Regions from separate parts of the Comamonas fluminis genome, predicted to be linked through region 3. Evidence: riboswitches for the same ligand, from Rfam matches in the RefSeq annotation. Region 3 holds a riboswitch; each other region holds the start of a gene.
The links. Region 3 has a riboswitch for glycine ahead of JDW18_RS14090 (trimeric intracellular cation channel family protein). Riboswitches for the same ligand answer to the same signal wherever they lie in the genome.
Positions count from the first base shown of each region.

Region 1 (3,266 bases), 510 kb from region 3:
GGAACTTTTTCTTCAACAAGCCTGCCGACAGCGACCCCGCCAGCACCTTGCCGGTGCTGGCATTGACCCCAGCCCAGTTGGTTGCCGCGCCAGAGCGCAGTCTCTATCGCATCGGTCATTCCACCTTGCTGATGAAGCTGCGCGGTGGCTGGTGGATTACCGACCCTGTGTTTGCTGAACGGGCGTCGCCACTATCATTTGCCGGCCCCAGGCGCTTTCATGCGCCGCCGATTGCACTGGCTGACTTGCCGCCGCTGCGCGGAGTGCTGCTGTCACACGACCATTACGACCATCTGGACCATGCCGCGATCAAGGCACTTGCTCCCAAGGTGGAAACCTTTCTCTGCCCGCTGGGTGTGGGCGACCGGCTGGTGAGCTGGGGCGTCAAGACCGAAAAAATCATTCAGCATGACTGGTGGCAGGCCAGTGAGGTCGATGGCCTGCGCTTTACCGCCACGCCCGCCCAGCATTTCTCGGGCCGCAGCCTGAGTGACGGAAACCGCACGCTGTGGTCATCCTGGGTGATTGAGGATTTGCAGAGCAGCCAGCCGCTGCGCGTGTTTTTCAGCGGCGATGGTGGTTACTTTGACGGCTTTACAGAAATTGGCCGCCGCTTCGGGCCGTTTGATCTGACGCTGATGGAAACCGGCGCCTACGACGCGCACTGGCCCTATGTCCATATGCATCCGGCCCAGACCATTCAGGCCCACAAGGATCTTGGCGGGCGCTGGCTGCTGCCCATCCATAACGGCACCTTCAACCTGGCCATGCATGCCTGGTGGGACCCGTTTGAGCAAATTGTTGGGTTAGCCAAAGAAAGCAACGTCGCCATCGCGACCCCCATGATGGGCGAGCGGCTGGACCTGCAGACGCCCCACACAGGATCACCCTGGTGGCGCTCCTGCGTCAACCAATCCTTACCAGCAATGCAGCGGGCCTGACCGACAATGAACGCATGAAGACTTTCTGCGCCCCAAGACATCTCAGCCTTGCCACCCTCGCTGCATCGGCCCTGCTACTCAGCGCCTGTACCACCACACCGCCACCGCCCCAAAAGCCCTGGGCCGAATGCACGCCAGCCAGCCAGATCGATAAACCTGCCGTGGTGCGAACCTACCCACATGCCAAGCTCGATCCTCAGTGGTACCCCGAAGGCGCAAAGTTCACGGTGGTCTATCAGTTTGAAGTGACGCCCGAGGGGAAAATGGGCCGCAAGAACTACAAGCCCGCAGATGCCGACCCGCGCATCATCGCCGCCATTGAGCGCTCGTTCACCCGCTGGCGCTTTAAGCCAGCCATCAGCAATGGCCAGCCTGTCACCACCTGTTTTGAACAGCCTTACGAGCTGATTTTTGAAGATCTGAGCCCCAAGCCAGCGCCGCAAGCACCCGAAAAGAGCTCCTGATTTCGCGCTGAAGCACTATCGGAAACCCGAAATCCGGGTCATTTCAGCGTGAGAAACAGAAGCCTCCCGCTAGAATGGCGCCCGTCAGGAGAGAGTGCCCGCAGCTTCAAGCTGTCCGGTGCCGCCGAAGGCGCAGACAGCCCATCAACGCTGTCAAAACGCTCAGGCAAAAGGACTGACAAGCGCTGACAGGATGAAGTCCTGCAGCGTTCCTTGCTGGAGAGAGATGCCGGACATCGTGACGACATCCACCGAAGGAGCAAACTGCCCGACTTCACTGCGGCGGTGAATCTCTCAGGTAAAGCGGACAGCAAGGCAAGCAAGCCACGCATGAATGCCATGCGCGGCCCCCCTATTTGGTATGAATACCGGAGCGCTTGCCTGTGACTGCTGTCGACAACAACTCTGCCCTGCTGACCACCCCGCTGTTTGCCCTGCACCAGAAGCTGGGTGCCCGCATGGTGCCGTTTGCCGGTTACTCCATGCCCGTACAGTACCCGCAAGGGCTGATGGCCGAGCATCTGCACACCCGCAAGGCTGCAGGCCTGTTCGACGTTTCCCACATGGGTCAGCTGCTGCTGCGCGGGCCTGACGCCGCCGCCGCGCTGGAAAGCCTGATGCCCGTCGATGTGATCGATCTGGGTCTGCACAAGCAGCGCTACGGTCTGCTGCTCAATGAAGAAGGCGGCATTCTGGACGATCTGATGTTCGTCAACCGTGGGGAAGACCTGTTTCTCATCGTCAATGGCGCCTGCAAGGCAGCCGATATCGCCCATATTCAAAAGCATATTGGCACGCGCTGCGAAGTGGTTCCCTTGCCTGATCGCGCCCTGCTTGCGCTGCAAGGTCCACAGGCGGCTTCCGTACTCTCGCGCTTGATCTCAGAAGTCACCTCGCTGGTTTTCATGACCGGCAATCACTTCGACTGGCAAGGCCATGCGCTCTACATCACGCGCAGCGGCTATACCGGCGAAGACGGTTTTGAAATCTCTGTGCCCAACGCCGCCGCTCAAGCACTGGCCGAAGCCCTGCTGGCCCAGCCCGAGGTTGCACCCATTGGTCTGGGCGCGCGCAACTCACTGCGTCTGGAAGCCGGTCTTTGCCTGTATGGCAATGACATCGACACCAGCACCACGCCCGTGGAAGCAGGCCTGAACTGGGCCATGCAAAAAGTGCGCCGCACCGGCGGTGCACGCGAAGGCGGCTTTCCCGGCGCCGACAAGGTGCTGGCCCAGTTGCAAAACCCGCAGCAGCTTGCACACAAGCGCGTGGCCCTGATTGCGCAGGAGCGCATTCCCGTGCGCGAACCGGCGGTGCTGCAAAACCAGGACGGCCAGCAGATTGGCCACATCACCAGCGGCCTGCTCAGCCCCTCGCTGAACCAGCCCATTGCGCTGGCCTATGTGCAGCCCGGCTACGCCGCGCTGGACACCCAGATTTTCGCCATCGTGCGCGGCAAGCCTGTGCCCATGAAAGTGGCGGCCACGCCTTTTGTGCCCACCAACTACTACCGCGGCTAAGCCTGCCCCCGTCAATCAGACAGGCCAGTTTGCCCGGCGACTTGTCAAACAGGGGCCAGAACGCCGCTACAGTGCGCACTGGACCTTTCTCAAACAACTCACTGATTCCCCCGAATCCACCATCTGGAGCCCTCCATGAGCATCAAGTTTTCCAAAGAACACGAATGGATCAACGTCGCTGACACCAATGCCGCCATCGTCGGCATCACCGTCCATGCGCAAGACGCGCTGGGCGATGTGGTTTTTGTCGATCTGCCCGCCGTGGGCACCACCTTCAAGGCTGGCGATGTGGCTGGCGTGGTCGAGTCCGTCAAGGCCGCTGCCGACGTTTACATGCCTGT
Region 1 covers NZ_CP066783.1:2,504,460-2,507,725, forward strand. Annotated here, with positions in the region: gene JDW18_RS11820 (MBL fold metallo-hydrolase) at 1-941, shown strand, start outside; gene JDW18_RS11825 (energy transducer TonB) at 956-1,405, shown strand; glycine riboswitch at 1,481-1,593, shown strand; glycine riboswitch at 1,612-1,726, shown strand; gene gcvT (glycine cleavage system aminomethyltransferase GcvT) at 1,789-2,925, shown strand; gene gcvH (glycine cleavage system protein GcvH) at 3,061-3,266, shown strand, end outside.
Region 1: another riboswitch for glycine. It lies ahead of gcvT (glycine cleavage system aminomethyltransferase GcvT); the one in region 3 lies ahead of JDW18_RS14090 (trimeric intracellular cation channel family protein).

Region 2 (3,266 bases), 1.9 Mb from region 3:
CTGGGCCAGCAAGTCATCCATTTACGGTTTGATCTGCGGCGCCTGCTTTGCGCTGGCCACCATCGGCTTTCGCGGTGGTGCGGTAGAGCTTGGCAGGCTGGGCGTGACTTCGCCCTGGCTGTCGGGAGCCTGGGGCGTGCTGATTGCGCAGACCATGCAATCCATTGGCATGGGGGCGTGGATTGCCAGGACGAATGAACAAGGGCTGCGCCCCATCTTCAGAGCCTGGCGCATTTCGCTGGTGGCGGGCAGCATGGGGGCTGCCGCGTCGCTGGCATGGTTCACGGCCTATGCCATGCAGGGCGCGGCGCCGGTGCGCACGCTGGGCATGGTGGAGGTAGTTTTCAGCTACATCGTCTCGCGCCGCGTCTTTAGCGAAAAGCTCTCCTTGCCCGAAAAGCTGGGTATGGCGCTGATGATGGCCGGGCTGGTGCTGATCTGTCTGCAGCTCTGATTTTGAGAGCTGCTTGCGCACAACTTCATTCGTATTCGGTTGGGTTTATCTATGAATGCCAATGAATACATACGCAAACAGCTTCTGAATCAGTAGCGCTCTGACCTGCTTCAGATGGCCGTCGCGGCCAGCGGTGAGAGCCGTGTCTGAGCGCTGGCGCTGCCCAGCGTCTGCATGACGATGCTGCCCACCATGTCCGCGGTGACGGCAGACAAGGTCCAGCCCAGGTGACCGTGGCCGGTGTTGTAGAAGACGCAGGGCTTGCTGCCCCGGCCCACGCGTGGCATCAGGTTGGGCATCATGGGGCGCAGACCGGCCCATGGCACGACGCTGCGGGTATCAATGCCGGGAAAGCATTGCTGCACCCAGTCGATCAGCGGGCGAATGCGGTCCGAGCGAATGTCCCTGTTGTAGCCATTGAACTCTGCCGTGCCCGCCACGCGGAAACGGTCGTCGCCCAGGCGGCTGGTGACCAGCTTGGTTTCATCATCGAGCAGGCTGACGATGGGGGCTGCCGCGCGGCTGGCCGCATCGCGCAGATTGACGGTGATGGAGTAGCCCTTGACCGGGTAGATGTTGACGCTGTCACCCAACTGGCTGGCCAGTGCACGGCTGGCGGTGCCTGCGCAGATGACCATGGCGTCAAAGTCGGTGGTTTCGGTTTCTGCGCCCTGGCGCACGGTCACGCTGGCCCGCTTGCCGTTGCTGTCCACGGCCACGATTTCTTGTTCGTACAGGCATTTCACGCCCATGCGTTCGCAGGCGGCGGCCAGGCCGCTGGTGAACTTGTGAATGTCGCCGGTAGAGTCGCTCTCGGTGAAATATCCGCCGTAGAACTGGCCCGACAGCGTGGGCTCAATCGCATGCATTTCATCGGGTGTGACGGCGCGGCGCTCCAGGCCGCCCTGTGCCAGCAACTGCGAGACTTTACCCGCGTGCTCAAAGCCTGCACGGTCGCGGTAGATGTGCAGGATGCCTTGCTTTTTCAGGTCGAAATCAATGCCTTCACGTTCAGCCCAGGTGAACAGGTGCTCGCGTGCTGCAATGGCCAGGCGTGCGGTTTCGACGGTGTTTTTCTCGTACTGAGGAATGGCCGCCAGAAACTGTGCGAACCACGAAATCTTGTGCCAGCTGGGTTTGGGATTGACCAGCAACGGCGCGTCGCTTTTGAGCATCCATTTCAGCCCCTTGAGGATGGTGGACCAGTGCGTCCAGACCTCGGCGTTTGATGCGGAAAGCTGGCCACCGTTTGCGAACGAAGTCTCCATGGCCGCGTAGCGCTGCTTTTCAAACAGGGTGACGGCAAAACCGCGGCGAGCCAGAGCGTAGGCGGTGGTGACGCCCGTGATGCCACCACCGATGACGGCGATTGTTTTCATGTTTCAGATTCCAGAAGCGTCAGAGGGTGGAAGCCCCTGCGCAACCATTGCACAGCGGGCGCCCCCTCTGTTCTGGACCTGAGAGATTCACGAGCCGCCTGAGGCGAGGATCGCTTGCTCCTTCGGTATGCCCGGCGGACGATGACATCCGGGCATTCTTCAGAGTGTGTGAAACAGTGATGCCGATCCTTTTGCCTGAGAGTTTCCGGGGCGGTTGCTCCTTCGGCGCTGCATACTTTGGCAAGCTGCAGTCTCTCTCGATATCACCGGGCTGAAAGCCTGTAGGCGAATGTAGGAAGAATGCCCGTGGCTGGCTATGCGGGTTTCCTAGACTTACAGATTCGGTTTCTGGCTTGCCAGCCAGCTCTTGCTGGCACAGGCAAAATCGGCAGCGTGAGTGATCTTCCCGTCAGCCCTGAAACCAAGCCCCGGCGCATTGCCCATCTGGATATGGATGCGTTTTATGCCTCGGTGGAACTGCTGCGCTATCCGCAGCTCAAGGGCTTGCCGGTGGTCATTGGCGGTGGGCGGCGCAGCTTTGATGATGAGTTGCTGGCACGCCATGCGGGGCTGCCGCTGTCAGAGATTCCGGTGGCCGATTTCCCGCTGCTGCGCGACTACACAGGGCGCGGTGTGATCACCACGGCCACCTACCCGGCGCGGCAGTTTGGCGTGGGCTCGGCCATGGGGCTGATGAAAGCGGCCAAGCTGTGCCCGCAGGCGATTTTGCTGCCGGTGGACTTTACCCAATACCGGCGTTTTTCACGCGCTTTCAAGGAAATCATTGTCTCCATCGCGCCGCTGATGGAGAGCCGGGGTGTCGATGAGGTCTATATCGACTTTACCGACGTGCCCGGTGGCCAGCGTGAAGGCGGGCGCGTGCTGGCGCGGCTGATTCAGAAGACGATTTTTGAGGCCACAGGGCTGACCTGCTCGGTAGGTGTGGCGCCCAACAAGCTGCTGGCCAAGATGGCCAGCGAGTTCAACAAGCCCAATGGCATCTCCATCGTGCAGCCAGAAGATCTACAAAGCCAGATCTGGCCGCTGGCCTGCCGCAAGGTCAACGGCATTGGGCCCAAGGCCGATGCCAAGCTCAAAAATCTGGGCATTGAAACCATTGGCGATCTGGCGGCGCAAAGCCTGCCGCAGCTGCTGCACTGGTTTGGCAAAAGCTACGGTCACTGGCTGCATGAGTCGGCCTGGGGGCGTGATGAGCGGCCAGTGGTCACAGAGAGCGAACCCGTTTCCATGAGCCGCGAAACCACGTTCGAGCGTGACTTGCACGCCGTGCGTGACAAGGCCGAGCTGGGGGCGATCTTCACCGATCTGTGCGAGCGCGTGGCCGATGATTTGCAGCACAAGGGCTATGTGGGCCGCACGGTGGGCATCAAGCTGCGCTATGACGATTTCAAGATTGCCACGCGTGACCAGAC
Region 2 covers NZ_CP066783.1:1,089,842-1,093,107, forward strand. Annotated here, with positions in the region: gene JDW18_RS05320 (DMT family transporter) at 1-454, shown strand, start outside; gene JDW18_RS05325 (D-amino acid dehydrogenase) at 565-1,833, opposite strand; glycine riboswitch at 1,891-2,006, opposite strand; glycine riboswitch at 2,007-2,103, opposite strand; gene dinB (DNA polymerase IV) at 2,284-3,266, shown strand, end outside.
Region 2: another riboswitch for glycine. It lies ahead of JDW18_RS05325 (D-amino acid dehydrogenase); the one in region 3 lies ahead of JDW18_RS14090 (trimeric intracellular cation channel family protein).

Region 3 (3,266 bases):
GGGATAATCCATGCGTGATGCACTCGATCTGAATACCGTCCGTGTCTATGTGGCCGTGGTGGATGAGCAGAGCTTTGCGGGTGCATCGCGTCTTTTGGCTATGCCTTCGTCCAATGTCAGCCGCCACGTTGCCGCGCTGGAGCGCAGACTGGGCACACGTCTGCTGGAGCGCAGCACCCGCCACCTGCGCATGACGGAAGCGGGCCGGCTGCTCTACGAACGCGCCAAACCTTTGCTCGACACCTTGCTCGGCACGGAGGAAGAGCTGGGCGCGGTGCAGCGCGAGCTGCGCGGCCCTTTGAAGATGTGCATGCCGGGCGAGGCGCCCAGGCTGCTGGCGCCCATCCTTGCCGAGTTCTGCAGTCTCCACCCCGGGATTGAGCTTGAATGCGACACCCGCATGACCGGTCTGGAAGTGCTGCGAGAAGACGTGGATCTGTCCATCGTCTTCCACCGGGGCCCTCAGGAGGACAGCACTTTCATTACCCGCGAACTGGCCACCCTGCCCAGCATCGTGGTGGCCGTTCCCTCCTTGCTGGCTAAGACTGGTATGCCACGCCATGTGCGCGAGCTGAAATCGCTGCCCTGCATCACCACCCTCAGTGCGCTCAAGGGCCAACCTTGGCAGTTTCAGAACGCTGCGGGCGACATCGTCAAGGTGCCGGTGCGCAGCCGCTACCGCGTCAACAGCGGAGAGCTGGCCGTGGCAGGCGCACGGCAAGGCATAGGCTTTGCGATTGTGGCGGCCAACCCCTGCCAGGAAGACCTTGCTGCGGGCCGATTGCAGGAGGTGCCACTGGACTTGTGCCCCGCCCCCCTGAAATTGCTGGGGGCATATAGCCACCGCCACTCGGTGACTGCGCGTGTGCGGGCACTGCTGGAGTTGATACAGCTGCGGCTGGCGGGATTGGCAAGCTCTCCCGACAAGCAGGCGAAGGCCTGAAAAGAAACCGCCTCCACCGTTGCCACGAAACGAACCAGCCCGACAGCCACACCACATCAACGGTGACCGCTATCAAAACAGATGTTTTCTGCTCCAGCCCTTGGCCAGTTGCATGACTCAGGCCGCTTCAGGCCACGGACTAACCCGAATACCTGTCTGAAACTGGCTAAAATCGCGCTCATCCTGCGGGAGAGCGGAACCCGGCAACGGTTCCCGCCGAAGGCGCAAACTCCCATAATCGCTCAGGCAATAAGTACCGCAGGTGGGCCAGGCAATGGCCCGGATATCGCCAACTGGAGAGCAGTCCGCAATCACAAGTTTGCAGGACTCACCGAAGGGGCAAGCACGCCAGACGCCTTGGCGCACGTGCGCAACTCTCAGGTACAAAGGACAGCGGGAGAGGCAAACCAGACATTCCCGCCGATGTGAGTGGCGGGTCTATTTTCAAAAGCCTCCAAGCGCCGTCATGCTGCCTTCCGTCTCTTTGCTGGATTCGTTCCAGACCTCCAATTTCACCGTCATGCTGGTCATCTATCTGGTGGCCATCACGGCAGAAGCCATGTCTGGCGCGCTGGCGGCTGGCCGTCGCAATATGGACATTTTTGGCGTGGTGGTCATCGCCTTTGTCACCGCCCTGGGCGGCGGCACCATTCGCGACATGGTGCTGGGCCACTACCCGATTGGCTGGACGCAACACCCCGAATATGTGTATCTGGTCATCAGCTTTGGCCTGCTGACCACGGTGATTGCGCGCCATATGGTCAAGCTCAAGCAGGTGTTTTTGCTGCTGGACGCCATGGGCCTGATTGCTTTCTCGCTGATCGGCTGCAACACCGCGCTGGAGCTGGGCTACCCGACCATCGTCGTCATCATGGCGGGCATGATTACCGGCATCAGCGGCGGCATCCTGCGCGATGTGCTGTGCAACCAGGTGCCCGTGGTCTTCCGTCGCGAGCTATATGCCAGCGTCTCGCTCACCGTCTGCCTGATGTTCCTGGGCCTGCGCTATCTGGATGTAAGCTCGAACATCAGCACCGCGATCTGCTTTGCGGGCGGTCTGGCCTTCCGTCTGGCGGCGATTCGCTTTAAATGGCGGCTGCCGGTCTTCTCTTATCAACAACGTTGGGAGTAGACGGCTCCCCCCCTGTGGCGCTGCGCGCCTTCCCCCTGAGGGGGACGGCACCTTCGCCGCGAGCCGGCTCTTGCTCGGTGCCACTGACTTTGGAGTGCGCCAGTTTTTGTGCCACGCCCTCTTTGATGTCGTTTTTTCATGTCTGAAGCTCTTGATCGCCTGCTTGAAGGTATGACCCCGAACGCCCAGCAGTGGCGCGTGCTGGAGACCGACTTTGCTTGCGGCCTGGGCTTTTTGCAGACCTGGGCTGCATGGCAGGCCCGTGCTCAGCGCCCTCGCATGCTGCATTTTGTGGCTTTGCTGGGTCATGCCCCCACTCACGCTGAACTGCAGCAAGCCCTGCCCACCAGTGGCCCACTGCAGCCACTGGGCGAACAATTGGCTGCGCAATGGTGGGGGCTGCTGCCCGGCATTCACCGCCTGTCGTTTGAGCAGGGCCAGGTGCTGCTGACGCTGTATGTGGGTGATACGCAAAACCTGCTGCGCAGGCAGCCACCACTGGCGGCAGATGGCATCCACATGCGCAATGCCGATGACGCCTGCTGGAGCCCCGATGCCCTCAAAAACCTGGCCCGCCACTGCCGCCGGGGCACGCTGCTGACGGCGCCCACGGCAAGCATGGCGCCCGCATTGCGCAAGCTGGGCTTTGAGCTGCAAGGCGATGCAATCCACGCACAACAGCCGCAGGCGCTGCAAGCCCGCTACAACCCCGCCTGGGAGCCGCGCCACCGCGCGGATGGCCTGCCCGCCCCGGTCAATCAGCCCGGCCACTGTCTGGTGCTGGGCGCAGGTCTGGCCGGTGCGGCAGCGGCCGCCAGTCTGGCCCGGCGCGGCTGGCAGGTGACCGTGCTGGACAAGGCGGCCCAGCCCGCAGCCGGTGCGTCCGGCCTGCCTGCGGGTCTGTTTTGCCCCCATGTTTCGCCCGACGACAGTGTTTTATCGCGCCTGTCCAGAAGCGGCGTGCGCACCACGCTACAAACTTTGCAGCACCTCAGCAGCCATGCCAAGCTGCCGACAGCTCAGGACTGGGCGCATATTGGCGTGCTGGAGCATGACCTGAACGAGCCCGCCCATCTGCCCCCGCAATGGCTGGATGTAGGCAATGCAGAGCACAGCATGGGACTGCAATGGAGCAGCCCCGCCAACCCCGAGCATCTGAGCGCCGCCCATCTGCCACCGGATAGCCACGCC
Region 3 covers NZ_CP066783.1:3,013,597-3,016,862, forward strand. Annotated here, with positions in the region: gene JDW18_RS14085 (LysR family transcriptional regulator) at 11-943, shown strand; glycine riboswitch at 1,120-1,212, shown strand; glycine riboswitch at 1,227-1,347, shown strand; gene JDW18_RS14090 (trimeric intracellular cation channel family protein) at 1,410-2,075, shown strand; gene mnmC1 (FAD-dependent 5-carboxymethylaminomethyl-2-thiouridine(34) oxidoreductase MnmC1) at 2,214-3,266, shown strand, end outside.